3 regions of the Selenomonas sp. oral taxon 149 str. 67H29BP genome follow, and region 1 is predicted to be linked to each of the others. Evidence: riboswitches for the same ligand, from Rfam matches in the RefSeq annotation. Region 1 holds a riboswitch; each other region holds the start of a gene.
What was found. Region 1 has a riboswitch for cobalamin ahead of HMPREF9166_RS01450 (DASS family sodium-coupled anion symporter). Riboswitches for the same ligand answer to the same signal wherever they lie in the genome.
Positions count from the first base shown of each region.

Region 2: it holds a riboswitch for cobalamin, as region 1 does, so the genes downstream of both, HMPREF9166_RS04140 (TonB-dependent siderophore receptor) here and HMPREF9166_RS01450 (DASS family sodium-coupled anion symporter) in region 1, are expected to answer to the same signal.
Region 3: it holds a riboswitch for cobalamin, as region 1 does, so the genes downstream of both, HMPREF9166_RS03175 (TonB-dependent receptor) here and HMPREF9166_RS01450 (DASS family sodium-coupled anion symporter) in region 1, are expected to answer to the same signal.

Region 1 covers NZ_GL397087.1:300,956-305,196, reverse strand. Annotated here, with positions in the region: gene HMPREF9166_RS01455 (ankyrin repeat domain-containing protein) at 1-63, shown strand, start outside; gene HMPREF9166_RS01450 (DASS family sodium-coupled anion symporter) at 449-1,858, opposite strand; cobalamin riboswitch at 2,171-2,346, opposite strand; gene HMPREF9166_RS01445 (LysR family transcriptional regulator) at 2,645-3,589, shown strand; gene HMPREF9166_RS01440 (hypothetical protein) at 3,564-4,241, shown strand, end outside.
Region 2 covers NZ_GL397087.1:862,017-866,257, reverse strand. Annotated here, with positions in the region: gene HMPREF9166_RS04155 (TonB-dependent siderophore receptor) at 1-356, shown strand, start outside; gene HMPREF9166_RS04150 (TIM barrel protein) at 359-1,330, shown strand; cobalamin riboswitch at 1,490-1,726, shown strand; gene HMPREF9166_RS04140 (TonB-dependent siderophore receptor) at 2,012-3,946, shown strand; gene HMPREF9166_RS04135 (ABC transporter substrate-binding protein) at 4,098-4,241, shown strand, end outside.
Region 3 covers NZ_GL397087.1:655,938-660,178, forward strand. Annotated here, with positions in the region: gene HMPREF9166_RS03175 (TonB-dependent receptor) at 1-2,342, opposite strand, end outside; cobalamin riboswitch at 2,624-2,799, opposite strand; gene HMPREF9166_RS03180 (RNA methyltransferase) at 2,892-3,722, opposite strand; gene rplT (50S ribosomal protein L20) at 3,773-4,126, opposite strand; gene rpmI (50S ribosomal protein L35) at 4,177-4,241, opposite strand, start outside.

The DNA of each region.
Region 1 (4,241 bases):
GATGGGTTCAATCCAAAAACCGGAAATATGGAGGAAACCTATGAAAATGGCAATTCGTACTGACAGCTGTGATAGTTCATACTGCTTAGTCAGCTGTACTTCATTACAAGCATATGGCAGAGCGATTTGATGAAGGTCAACCTATCACAGGAAAATAGGATGTCCGTCCGTACGTCTGAACGAAGAAAAACTCTATCATACAAGAGATCCCAGTCACTGTACTAGCGTTTGGGATCTCTTGTAGTTTTGCAAAGAATCATTAGCCATTTTCCCCTACACTAAGTCATAATTCTCTTATTCTGGAATTATATCAAGAATCAGTTACAAGAGGATATTATGACAGACTCAGGGAGCCTAAAAGAGTTTGTCGTCCTGTTTACGGGCAACGAGGGAGGGGAGAATGGTATATAAAAAGCCCCCACGTAGGGGGCTGCCAGTGATTTACTATTTACCAAAGGCCCAGGACTTTCCACCATGCCGCGCCGATTGTTAGGTAGATCAGCGTCGTAATGGTCGTCATGATGAAGCCGTTCTTCCACCATTCGCTTTGCGAGACATAGCCTCCGCCAAAGTAGATCGGGGCGCAGCCGTTGCCGTAATGCGTGAGGGAGATCGGCACATCGGCGAAGATGCCGAAGATGATGGCGACCAAAAGGGGCGGTGCACCGACGCTGACGCTGACAGCGATGAATGCCGCATAGAGGGCACTGATGCGTGCCGTGACACTGGCGAAGGCGTAGTGGATGTAGGTGTAGAAGAGCAGGATGATGAGGCAGGAAATAAGCCAACCGAAGCCGAGCGAGGAAATCGCCGCGCCCGCACCATTGGCGATCCATGTGATGATGCCCGATTTTGCGAGAGCCGAAGCGAGTGTCATCAAAGAGCCCATCCAGAACATCGCGTCCCATGCACCCTTTTCCTGGATGACGTCCTGCCAGTTGATGATGTCGAGTATCAGCATGAGGCAGACTGCGCCCATGGCAACGGGTGTCGCGTCGATGTTCGTGAGGCCGGAGCTTGCCCAGAGTGCGAGAGAGACGACGAAGATGACGGAAAGTCCCTTTTCCGCAAGGCTCATCGGCCCCATTTCGTAAAGCTCACGCTGTGCCAGATCCTTGGCGTCGGGAATACGCACGAGTTCGGGCGGCGAAAGTTTCATCATGACATAGGGGACGAGCAGGAGCGCGATGAGTCCCGGCACAATTGCAGCGCTCGCCCAGCCCATCCACGTGACCTGAACGCCCAGCGTCTTCTCGGCGAGCGCCACGCAGAGCGGGTTGCCCGCCATCGAGGTCACGAACATCGTGCAGGTCACGGCGTCTGTATGGTAGCCGACCTGCATGAGGTAGGTGCCGATGCGGCGTGCGCTCTCACCGGGTTTTGAGCCTAGAGCCTCCGCGAGTGAACGCACGATTGGATAGAGAATGCCGCCGCCGCGCGCTGTGGCCGAGGGCGTTGCGGGCGAGATCACAAGCTCGCTCAGGGCGATGGCATAGCCGAGCGACAACGCGCTCTTGCCGATTGCCTCGATGATGCGGAAAGCGATGCGTTTGCCGAGTCCGCTCTTGATGAAGCCGCGGGAATAGAGGAACGCACAGACGATCAGCCAGATCGTGCTGTTGCCGTAGCCTGCCAAGGCATCGGACGTCTTTAGCAGGCCTGCCCATGCGGAGAAGGAAATCGCGATGAAGGCCACCGCGCCGATCGGCAGCGGATGCAGGATAAAGCCCAGCACTGTCGCGATAAAGACCGCAAGCAAATGCCAGGCAAGTGGTGTGACTCCGTCAGGAACCGGCAGGAACCATAGGATGAGTCCGACGCCGATCGTGATGAGTGCATTTCTTCTCTTCGTGTTCATGTGTTCACCCCATCAAAAATATGAGTTCTCCGCCGCAGTCCCCTTTTGCCGAAAGCATTTCCTGCGACGCCCATGGAAGCTGTAGATTTGCAGAGCATACGTCCGAGGCCGGCGGGAAGAGGGCAGTTCTGCGTCCTGAACGTTCACAAATAAAAGCAGCCCCTTTCTGCAAATGAGAGAAGAGACTGCAAAATATCCTTGCCTTGCCGCGTGCAGCGTCACAGCGCATAAAACCGCCGTCGAAAGGTCACCGCAAAGATGCGGATCGATCCAGCGCAAGACACAGATCCCCTTCCCGTCGCTCGCAGGTCAGACGGTGATCGTCGATCAGGCAGTTCTCCTGGCTCCAGTTCATCGCTCCTCTGCGCCTTCCAAAGTTTCCTCAGTGACGTTTCCTGCAGATTCGCTCGCTGACACAGTGGCGGGACCGCGCCGGCTCTTCCGGCTTCTCTATTGAGTCTTGCGACACCTGATTCATCAGTATGCTGTTTGTCGTGATGATGGCTTCCGTGAGGAAGAATATCACTGCTTCTGCCTATTGTCAAGAGAGAGGCGGAAGGAGTCGAATCATCGGCTTGACTGTACGCGCTGATTGACGTTTAGATGTTTGAATACGCGGTGTTTTATGGTAGAATGAGCGTCGAATATACCGGCCTTGGCAAAGGTGTTTTGTTGCGGCAATTTTGTATGTTCGACTTTTTATGTGTCCAATTTCATTTTACAATGAACGAGTTCTTCTCTACATTTTTTTGAGTATTTCGTACTTGCCAATAAGGATAGATACGGATGGAGCTAAAGATATTCACGACGTTCAAGACAATTGTACGCACGGGCAGCTTTACAAAGGCGGCACGTCTCCTCAGCTACACACCATCAACGATTACATTCCACGTTGCGCAGCTGGAAAAGCTCGTGGGGGTACCGCTTTTTGAGAAAAGTGGGCGGCGCATGATCCTGACAAAGGCGGGCGAGGCACTGATTCCATATGTGGACGAGGTGCTTGCTGCGGTGAAGAAGATCAAAAGCTTTCAATACGGCATTGCCGCCTATCAGGGGACACTCACGGTAGGTGCGCCGGAGTCGCTGCTCTGCTTCCGTCTGCCCCCACTGCTCCAACATCTTCATGCACATGCACCGCGCGTCGATCTGCGCCTGCGTTCACTCACGAGCCGTGATGTTGTTGCGTCACTCAGTGAAGGGAAGATCGATGTCGGTCTCGCGTACACGATTCAGGAAAGAGATAAGGAAAGTCTCGCATTCTGGATGTTTGAGGAAAATCCCGTGCATTTCTACACCTCGGTTGATGCGGCTGTATGGTGCCCGAACTTTCGTGAGCGGGAGATGGAGATCAACGAGATGCCGCTGATCACGATGCCGCATCCGGGTGAGATTCGGCAGATGGCAGATGACTATCTGCGGCAGCGGGGGATCTCGTTTACGAATATGATTGAGCTGCGAAGCACGCAGACCATCATCAATCTGGTTGAGAACGATATGGGGATTGCGCTACTGCCGGATCATGCGGTGCGGGAGCGCATGGCTCTCGGCCGGCTGTCTGCCGCGCAGTCGGATCCGATGACTGTCACGTCATACTACGGGGTTCATCGGAATAAATGGCGCAGCCCTGCAATGAATCTTTTTCTCGAAATCCTTGAGGAAGAGAGTGGACTCTCGGGTGGGGAGGCACTGCTGCGTTACGGGGAGGATGCGGATGCAGCCAATCGTCGCTGAGGACATTAAAGACTTTGATACGAGCCTCGACAGACTGTGGGCACGACGCGATCTCGTCGTCGTTGCGGCAGGGGCACTCATCTGTTTTCGCTCCATTTACCGGCGCGCACGGCAGATCGGAGCACTCGGGCAGTTCCGCTATGCTGCCGTGCGGGCAGAGGATTATGTGCTCGGAACGGCGGAGGAAGCGATCCGAGATGCGGTGCGGGATGCCGCACGCCTTCCTGGCACACGCGCGGTCGTGATCTATCTCTCCTGCCTCGACATCCTCACACGCCCAGATTTTTCAGACATCGAGCGCACACTTTCTGCGGAGACGGGCTGCATCGTGCGCTGTTTCTTTCGCGGGCCTCTGGCAAAGGCGGATGGCATCCGTCACGAGACTGCAGAGGAGATCCTCGCCGCACTGCCGCCGGAGGAGGGGGCGGTCACGGCATCAGCCCAGCTGCCGCCGCCGATGAGCGATACGGCAGGCGTGGCGGATTTCCTGCGGGAAGAGGGCTCGGCGCATGTCCTTGTCACGCCGTCGGGCTGCCGCAATGCGCTCGCACGCATGGATCTCATGCCGGGGCGCAGCGATATCTATGCGCTCATACCGCAGGCAGAGGACTACATCTTCGGCATGGAGGAGACTGCTGCCGCAGAGACCGGT
Region 2 (4,241 bases), 560 kb from region 1:
GGGTAACGTGGCAGAATCCGATGACAAAGAATACTGAGAATAAACTTGGATGGGTGCGTACATTTGGAAAAGTTCAGCTGACAGGAGGCGTGAACTACCACAAAGGAAAATTGACATCTGCGCTCACTGCTTCTTATCTTGCTGATCGTGTACAGACGCCAAACAGCAAGCCCGCATTTCGTTCTAAACCGTATCTGCTCACGACATGGAACACAGCCTATGCACCCGATGAGCACAGCGAGATCAATCTGCGCATTGACAACGTGCTCAACCGTGATGATACAGTGGGGCACTCAGGGACAAAATATTATGTTGCACCGTTCAACTTCCTCCTGAGCTACAGTTACAAGTTCTGACCATGCTTACCTTAACCAATCTCTCCAATGCGGACTGCGATGTGGAGCATATCCTTCACGGCGATACGGATGCTCTTCCTGCCATCCTGCAGGAACCGGGGCTTGACGGCATCGAGTTCATGCTCTGTGCGCCGTGGGATCGCACGTTGTTTCCATCCACGTACATCAAGGGGGTACATCTCCTGTTTTGGCCGACGTGGGTTGACTTTTGGCGTGGGGATCGGACCGCACTCATGGCGGAGTTCGGCAGTGAGGACAATATCCGAGGCTACTACGGCTCGTTGGATGTTGCCGACTGGGTGGAGGGCTGGCGGGAGAATCTGCGGCGGGCGGCAGAGTGTCAGCCGCAGTATCTCGTCTTCCACGTTGCACATAACTGCACATCGGAGATGTATACGCGCATGTTTTCTGTCACGGATGAGGACGTCGTTCGCGCGGCCATCGAGCTTGTCAATGCGATTGCCGGCGAGATACCGAGGGGCTGCAAACTCCTTTTTGAAAATCTCTGGTGGCCGGGACTGACCTTTCAAAAACCGCAGCTCGCCGCTGAGCTCTTGGAGCGCGTCAGCTATCCCGACACGGGCTTCATGTTCGACACGGGACATCTGATGAACACGAACTTGGATCTGCAGAGCGAGGCGGAGGGCGCGGCATACGTGAAAAAGATCTACCACGAGCTTGGAGAATTGGGAAAGCGCGTCTATGGCATTCACCTGCACCAGTCCCTCTCAGGGGCATATACGCGGGAGATGATGCGTCGGCATGTAGGATGGAAGACATCGCTCGACTGGCAGGCGGCGATGGACTACGTCATGCATGTCGATCAGCATCAGCCGTTTCATACCGATGCGGCACGCCGTATCGTCGAGACTGTCCAGCCAATGTATCTCGTTCACGAGTTCCAGCATCGTTCCCGTGATGATCTGGCGAGTAAGCTGCGCATACAGCAGCGCGCCGCAGCGCACGACCGATAGATTCAGGTTCACTGCATGGTGTGTCTTTTCCCTTTTATCGAGCACTGCTTTGTCATGTATTCGTAGTGCCCTATATCGGGATTTAGTGTTGTTGGTATGTTTGCGCTTGACAAGACAATAAATTCGTACTATAGTACAATAGGTTGAATTACTGGAAAACTGAATATTGTCGAGTTAGGTGTCAAAGACTTAATAGAGAATTCGGTGAAGGCTCTATGGCCGTATGCCATGCAGACCGATGCCGAAGCGGTCCCGCCACTGTATCAGCGAGCGAGCCTGCAGGGCGTGCAGAGATGATCTGCCGCCCCGATTTGCCACTGGAGGAATGTCCTCTGGGAAGGAGCAGGTGAACGATGACCTGGAGCCAGGAGAACTGCCTAGTTATGAATCACTGCTTGTACCTGCGAGTGACGGGGAAGGGATTCTATCGTGAGCGTATATTGTGCGCCCAAATCATATTTTTTCGTGAGTCTATCCCCTTTCTGTATCGCAGGAAGGGGATTTTTATTTCCATGATTCATGCCATGCATCAAAAAGATGCGTCAAGATGCTTGTGCCGAATTTATCAGTGTTTCCTGAATATGCTTTTCTCTGACTGACGAAGTGCATCCCTTCGCAGCAGATGAATAGATGGTGTATTGCCCTGCAGTAATGTGTAATGTTTTAGGAGGAGATTACGAGATGAAGCGATTGGGTTCAAGGAAGAAGCTAGGAGCTGCTCTGACAGCAGCCCTCAGTGTAAGCGTGCTGTCCATGGGCGGGCATGCATTCGCAGCCGATGTGAGTGATACGGCAGATGAACATACTCTGGGGGAGACGGTCGTCACGGCGACAAGAACCCCGAATAAGGAACTCAAGACGGATGCAAATATCACGGTGATTACAGGCAAGGACATCGAGCGCCGCCACTACACCGACCTCACGCAAGCACTGCGCGATGTACCGGGTGTTACGGTCAATGCGTATGCACCGGCGGGATATAACAACAGCAATAAATTCTACATCAACGGGTCGGAACATGTGGTCCTTCTGATCGATGGTGTCCGCCAGAACTATGCGGGGGGCTTTTCGGCCTCTTTGGCATCTGCGATGAAGGATCTTAGCGGCATCGACCGCATCGAGGTACTGCACGGCTCGGCGTCAACGCTCTATGGATCGGATGCGAAGGGCGGCGTCATCAACATCATCACGAAGAAGGCATCGGGGATGAAGACGACGCTCGGCATCGGCTACGGCAGCTATGGGCGTCAGCAGTACAGCATCGCGAATGCGGGCGGTGAGCGCGGATGGGACTGGCGCATCAAATACCAGAAGGATAAGAGCGGAGACTTCAAGGACGCACACGGCGATACAACGCCGTCGAAGCTCGATGCAAACTCCGTCAGCCTGCATCTTGGCAAGCAGCTGAGCAAGGCCTCCTATCTTGCGTTTAATCTGCGTTCGTATAAGGACTCGGATCGCTATCAGGCACTCTATGAAAAGCGGCAGGGGCTCAATGTCAATCGTGGAAACTATGATTATTTGGATGGTGATTTGATCTGGAACGTGCAAATCGATGACACAACCAAGAATCAGATGAGTGCTTCGCGCAGTAAGTATGCGTATGATCTTACCAGTCACTACATTGATGGGTGGACACTTTTGCCGGCGCAGTCGTTTGATGAGTACGATATTCAGACATGGAGGTTCAGCGACCAATTCGACAAGAAGCTCGGCGATCATCTATTGACAGCGGGCTTTGAATTCACAAAGGATGATACGACGATCAAGAACCGCGGCGTTGTGAGCATTGATGATCGTACGCTCATCAATCGCTCCTTCTATTTGCAGGATCAGTGGAACATCCTTCCGACGCTGAAACTCACAGCGGGTATTCGTCATGACAGCAACTCGTCCTTTGGCAGTCACAACAGCCCGAGTGTCAGCCTCGGCTATGACATTGATCCGATGACGCACGCCTATGCTTCTTACAGTGCGTACTTCATCACGCCGACGCCGAATGAACTTTATGCGCCGACATACGGCAATCCAAACCTCAAGCCCGAGTCCGGCAACACGAAGGAGATCGGTATTGCCCGTGACTTTGGCAGAGGTTTCAGCCTCACGGCGAGCTACTTCAAGCGCCACTCGAAGGATCGTATCGGTTACCATCCTGTGACATACGTGAACATCAATGTCGGCGATGAGGATGCCCATGGCTGGTCGCTGCAGCTCGCGAAGCGCGTTGACTCGCATCTGCGCGCGCGCCTCGGTTATACACGGACGCATGTCGGCAAGACGGAGCAGAGAGGCGTGAATGCAGACGGTTATCTGCCCGAGGATCAGTGGAACATCGGTGTCGACTACCGCAACCGTGCATTCGATGCGTCGCTGCTTGCGCGCGGGATCGTTGGACGCCCGGGACCGGTACGCGGTGCTTTCCCGACGGATAATTACTGGGTCGTCGATCTTGCGATGAACTATCAGATTGCCGACGCAACAAAGGTATATCTCAAGGCGAACAACATTTTCAACCAGTTCTATGCCGAGCATTCGAATGTAAAGTGGGGCGCTCCCGGAGAGTGGTGGACGGCACCCGGACGCAACTTCATGGTCGGTGTGGAGCAGAGCTTCTAACGTTTCCTTCCGGCAGCGTTCCCATGTGGTGCGTCGCTCGGGTATCTCATAACTTTATAACACAGTAACTCCCCTTTCTGCGCTGTAGAGAGGGGAGTTTACAAAATAATGAGGCAAGTTTCATGAGAGGGATAAAAGGAGTTGTGGAACGATGAGCAGATGGCTGCGTGCAGTGATGCTGCCGTGCATATTCATGCTGTTATTCTCTTTGACGGGCTGTGGTATTTCGGACAGGCAGGCTCAGAACACCTACAATGTTACTGATGCGGATGGGACGGTTGTGTCTATTTTGCAT
Region 3 (4,241 bases), 350 kb from region 1:
CCAATCGACAGCGTCATATCCTTGCGCGGCGACCACTTGAATCCCAAGTTGATTGTTTTCAACGCCGCTCTCGGCCTGCCGGCAAGTTCCTTTTCCACAGGATCCCTGACCTGCGGGATGGCATAGTGCGTGTAGTACTGCGAAACATAGTGTCCCTCACCGAAGAAGAGCCACTTCTCCGTCGGACGATAGGTCAGTCGGAGATTGCCTTCCCACTTCGGTTGATAGGTTGGGCGCACCTCGAACCAATCATAATGGACGCCCGGGGAGGAGTCCCTGCGCTGCGCCGCTATATTGAGGTACGTGCCTTCGAGGTCGAGATCGAATTTCTTCCAGTGGAAATTCGTCTGCAGCTCAATGCCGTGCGCCTTCCCGCGCATATCGTTGAAGTACGAGCTGTAGTTGAGTCCTGCACGGTAGAGGTAGAGCATGCGCTGTGTATCGCGCCAGAAATATGTGAGCGTCGTTCGATTATCTGCCCCAAGGAACTTGCCGTCCCAAATGGCACTGAGATCAAACTGCTTGCCATACTCGGGCTGTGGAAATTTCGCGCCGCTCCCCTTGTAATCCATTGGAGCCGGCATGATTCCTGCGCCGTCACCTGCGATTTCGTACATATTGAGCAGGCGGAAGTAGGTGCCGCCCGTCATACGCATCGTAAAGTGGTTGTTGAATTCTTTTTTTAATGCGAGCTGCCATGTCACCTTGGAATCCACCTGACTGTCCTCCGGGTGAACCCAGCGATATGTTTTGAGTGGATTGAATCGACCGAACTGACTGTATCCTATAATCTGTGAACGATTGTAGCGGATGGCAGGCGTCAGCTGCCATGAACGCTTCTTGTCAAGCGTAATTGTATCCTGCAGCTGCAAGTTAAAGATATTTTGATCGAACTGGTTGCGCATCTGTGCCCAGAGATTGCCGATACCCGCCTGCACGTCATCGATGACCTCATTAAGCCCATCGCCGTCAATATTCATGCGCTCGTGAGAGTAATTCATCTGGAAGTCGAGCATATTGTTCTTGCTGAGCTGATAGGTACCGTCCACCTGTACATTGTATTTCTTCGAGCGATAGCGGCTCCACTCCCGCATGGGAATCTTAATCATGTATCGCAGACCGTCGTGAATATTCTCGGCGCGGTAGTCCTTGCTCTGGGTGAGGTAGTCGACCATCCAGCCCCATTCATAGTTCTTTCCTATATAGCGGCGCTGTACGAGCAGCTCCTTTGCACTGATTTTTTGATGCCGCTTGTCGTATTTATAGAGATCGTATTTATCAACGAGAAGCCCCGGCTGAATCATATCGAAATAACTTCGATAATCGACCCAGAGACTGTCGGGCAGATGCCGATCGACAGTCTTGTATGTTCCCTTGATCATCCAATCGTCATTCTGCCATTTGACAAGCAGATCCGAATTGCTGTAGTCATTGTATTGCCGCCGGCGGTGCGGATCATCCGCAGCAGTAACCAACCGGCCCCCATTGTCCTCCAGCCACTGGATGCAATCATCTACATTCTGCTGCCATGCTCCGGCGCCATGTGCGATATCAAACGCGGCTTTCCCTGCTGGTGTCATAGCGAGGTAGCCTTGGAGTTCTGTCCGTGTCGCAACGATCTGTCGTCCAATGTCGGTATTTGTATAGAACTGCTCCGCCGCATAGCTGCGGTAGGGGAAGTCACCATCACGCGATTCGTGATTGTAGCCAAAAAGCAGGCTGCCAGCACCTAGGGGGGCTGTGATCTCAACGGAGGCTTTTTTCCCGCCGAAGGAGCTCGGTCCAATCTCGGCGGATCCATGTGCGCCCGTCGGTTTCTTCGTCACGACGTTGATGATGCCGCCGATGAAGGTGCCCGCAAAGCGAGCCGGGATGTAGCCGCGGTAGACCTCGATGCGCTCGATATTGCTGACGGGGATCGTCGAGATATCGACCGCCGCATCGCCGCCGAGGTTCGTCAGCACGCCGTCGACGAATACGCCGACCTGTGCTGCCGTCGAGCCACGTACGGTGACCGTCGTATACTGCCCCTTGCCCTGCACCTCGCGTACATGCACGCCGGGAACCATCTTGAGAAAGTCAGGCAGTGTCTTTTGTTCGCCCTTGAACTCCTCTGGGCGTATAATGGTCACGGTGCCGGGGGAGAGAATATCTTCCCATGTGGGACGCTTCGCCTCGACGGTGATATCAGAAGTGCTATATTTCAACGGAGGACTCGATGATGTCGGCTCCATCTGAACCATGGCAGATGCCTGTTCTTCTTCCCCGCCAGTATCAGTTGCGGTACCTCTTGCTGCGGCAATCATCGGATGATGCAGCGCACCAGACAACAGCATACCCATAACGCCCAACACAAGCCGTCTTTGTTTCCGTCGAGACAACATAGATTATCCTCATTTCTGTAGAATTACCAAAATAAATAATCCCGTCATTATATTCAGTCAATAGTATAGAACATACTGGACTCTCCTTTCAAAAAAATACCGCCTTCTGAACGAAGGCGGTCATATCATTTCAAAAAGGCGGCAGAACAAACCTGCCGAAGATACTCTGCTTCACAAAGAAGCAGAGATGATCCCCTTCCCATCGCTCGCAGGTACCGATTCCGAACAACGTCCGAATCGACGGTGATGTTAAAGCAGGCAATTCTCCTGGCTCAGATTCCTCACCCTGTCAAACCTTCCCAGAATTTCTTCCAGTGGCATACGATGACGGGGCTCCTCTTACAGTGGCGGGACCGCTTCGGCTTATACCGAATTCCTTATTAAGTCTTTCGACACCTGTTTCCTTACAATATGAATTTTTTCACTCTTATGATATTACAAATTAGTTTATTTTGTCAATAATATAAAAGAATCTTTTTATAGTTCTATGTGATAAAACTATATCTATTATATCCCTGCGTAGCTGCGCTGACGCATCGACTCATAGAGGATCGCTGTGGCGGCCGAGGCGACGTTGAGCGACTCCGCCTGCCCACACATTGGGACGTAGAGGTGCTGACACGCGCCCAAGAGGCGCTCCGATACACCGTTTGCCTCGTTGCCGAGGACGACAATCGTGGGGCGGCACAGATCCGCTGCAAAATGCGTCACAGCATCGGCGTCGCACGCAGCCGCATAGAGATATAGGCTTTGCTCCTGTGCGAAACGCAGGAGTTCCTCATCATCGACGCCGCTGATAAAGGGAACGTAAAACAGAGAGCCCATCGTTGCACGGACGACCTTGCTGCTGTATACATCCGCACAGCCGCGCAGGAGTATCACGCCCGCTGCGCCCGCTGCATCTGCCGTGCGCAGAATCATGCCGACGTTGCCGGGATCCTGCACACGATCAAGAGCCAGATAAAACGGTACTTTCTCCGCCGCGTGTACGAGATCGGTCAATGATCTGCGGGGGGGACGCTGCATCAGCAGCAGGATTCCCTGCGGCGCGTCCGTCTCCGCGCAGGCGGCAAAGAGCCGCGGCGGGACACAGTTAACCGGCACGCCGCGCAGATGCAGCTGCTCTGCCAGTATGGCAGCTCGCTCCGCTGCCAAGGCACGCTCCGTCAATACGGCGTGTAGGATCTGTCCGTCTGAGCGCGCTGCCATCTCGGCAAGGCGCAGTCCCTCCACCAAGAATACATTTTCCTTGGCGGCGCGGCGCGAACTTCGTACCAGCACGGAGAGGCGGCGGATGAGTGGGTTCTCCGCACTCGTGATTGTCTCGATCTTTTTCATCGTATAAAAAGAGCCTGATGAATCCGATGACTCATCAGGCTGCTCCCATCTTACTGATTTTCCTTTGCGACGTTCACAAGCTGCGTGAATGCCGCTGCATCGGCAATGGCGAGATCAGCAAGCATCTTGCGGTTGACCTCGACCCCTGCATTCGTCAGACCCGCGATAAAGCGGCTGTACGAGATGCCGTTCGCACGCACTGCTGCATTGATGCGTGCGATCCAGAGACGACGGAACGTGCCCTTCTTTGCACGACGGTCACGGCGCGCATAGTAAAGCGCCTTCATGACGGTCTCGTTTGCCTTCTTGAACTGCTTGCTGCGCGAGCCGCGATAGCCCTTGGCAAGCTTCAAAATCTTCTTATGACGACGGTGTGCCGTAACACCGCTCTTTACTCTTGGCATAGCAATTCCTCCTGTTTCCTACCCACGTAGGGTTCTCTTCATTGCCCCGTTTATGCGTAGGGGAGCATCTTGCGGATGCGCTTGTAGTCCGAATTGTCAGCAAGTGCTGCCTTGC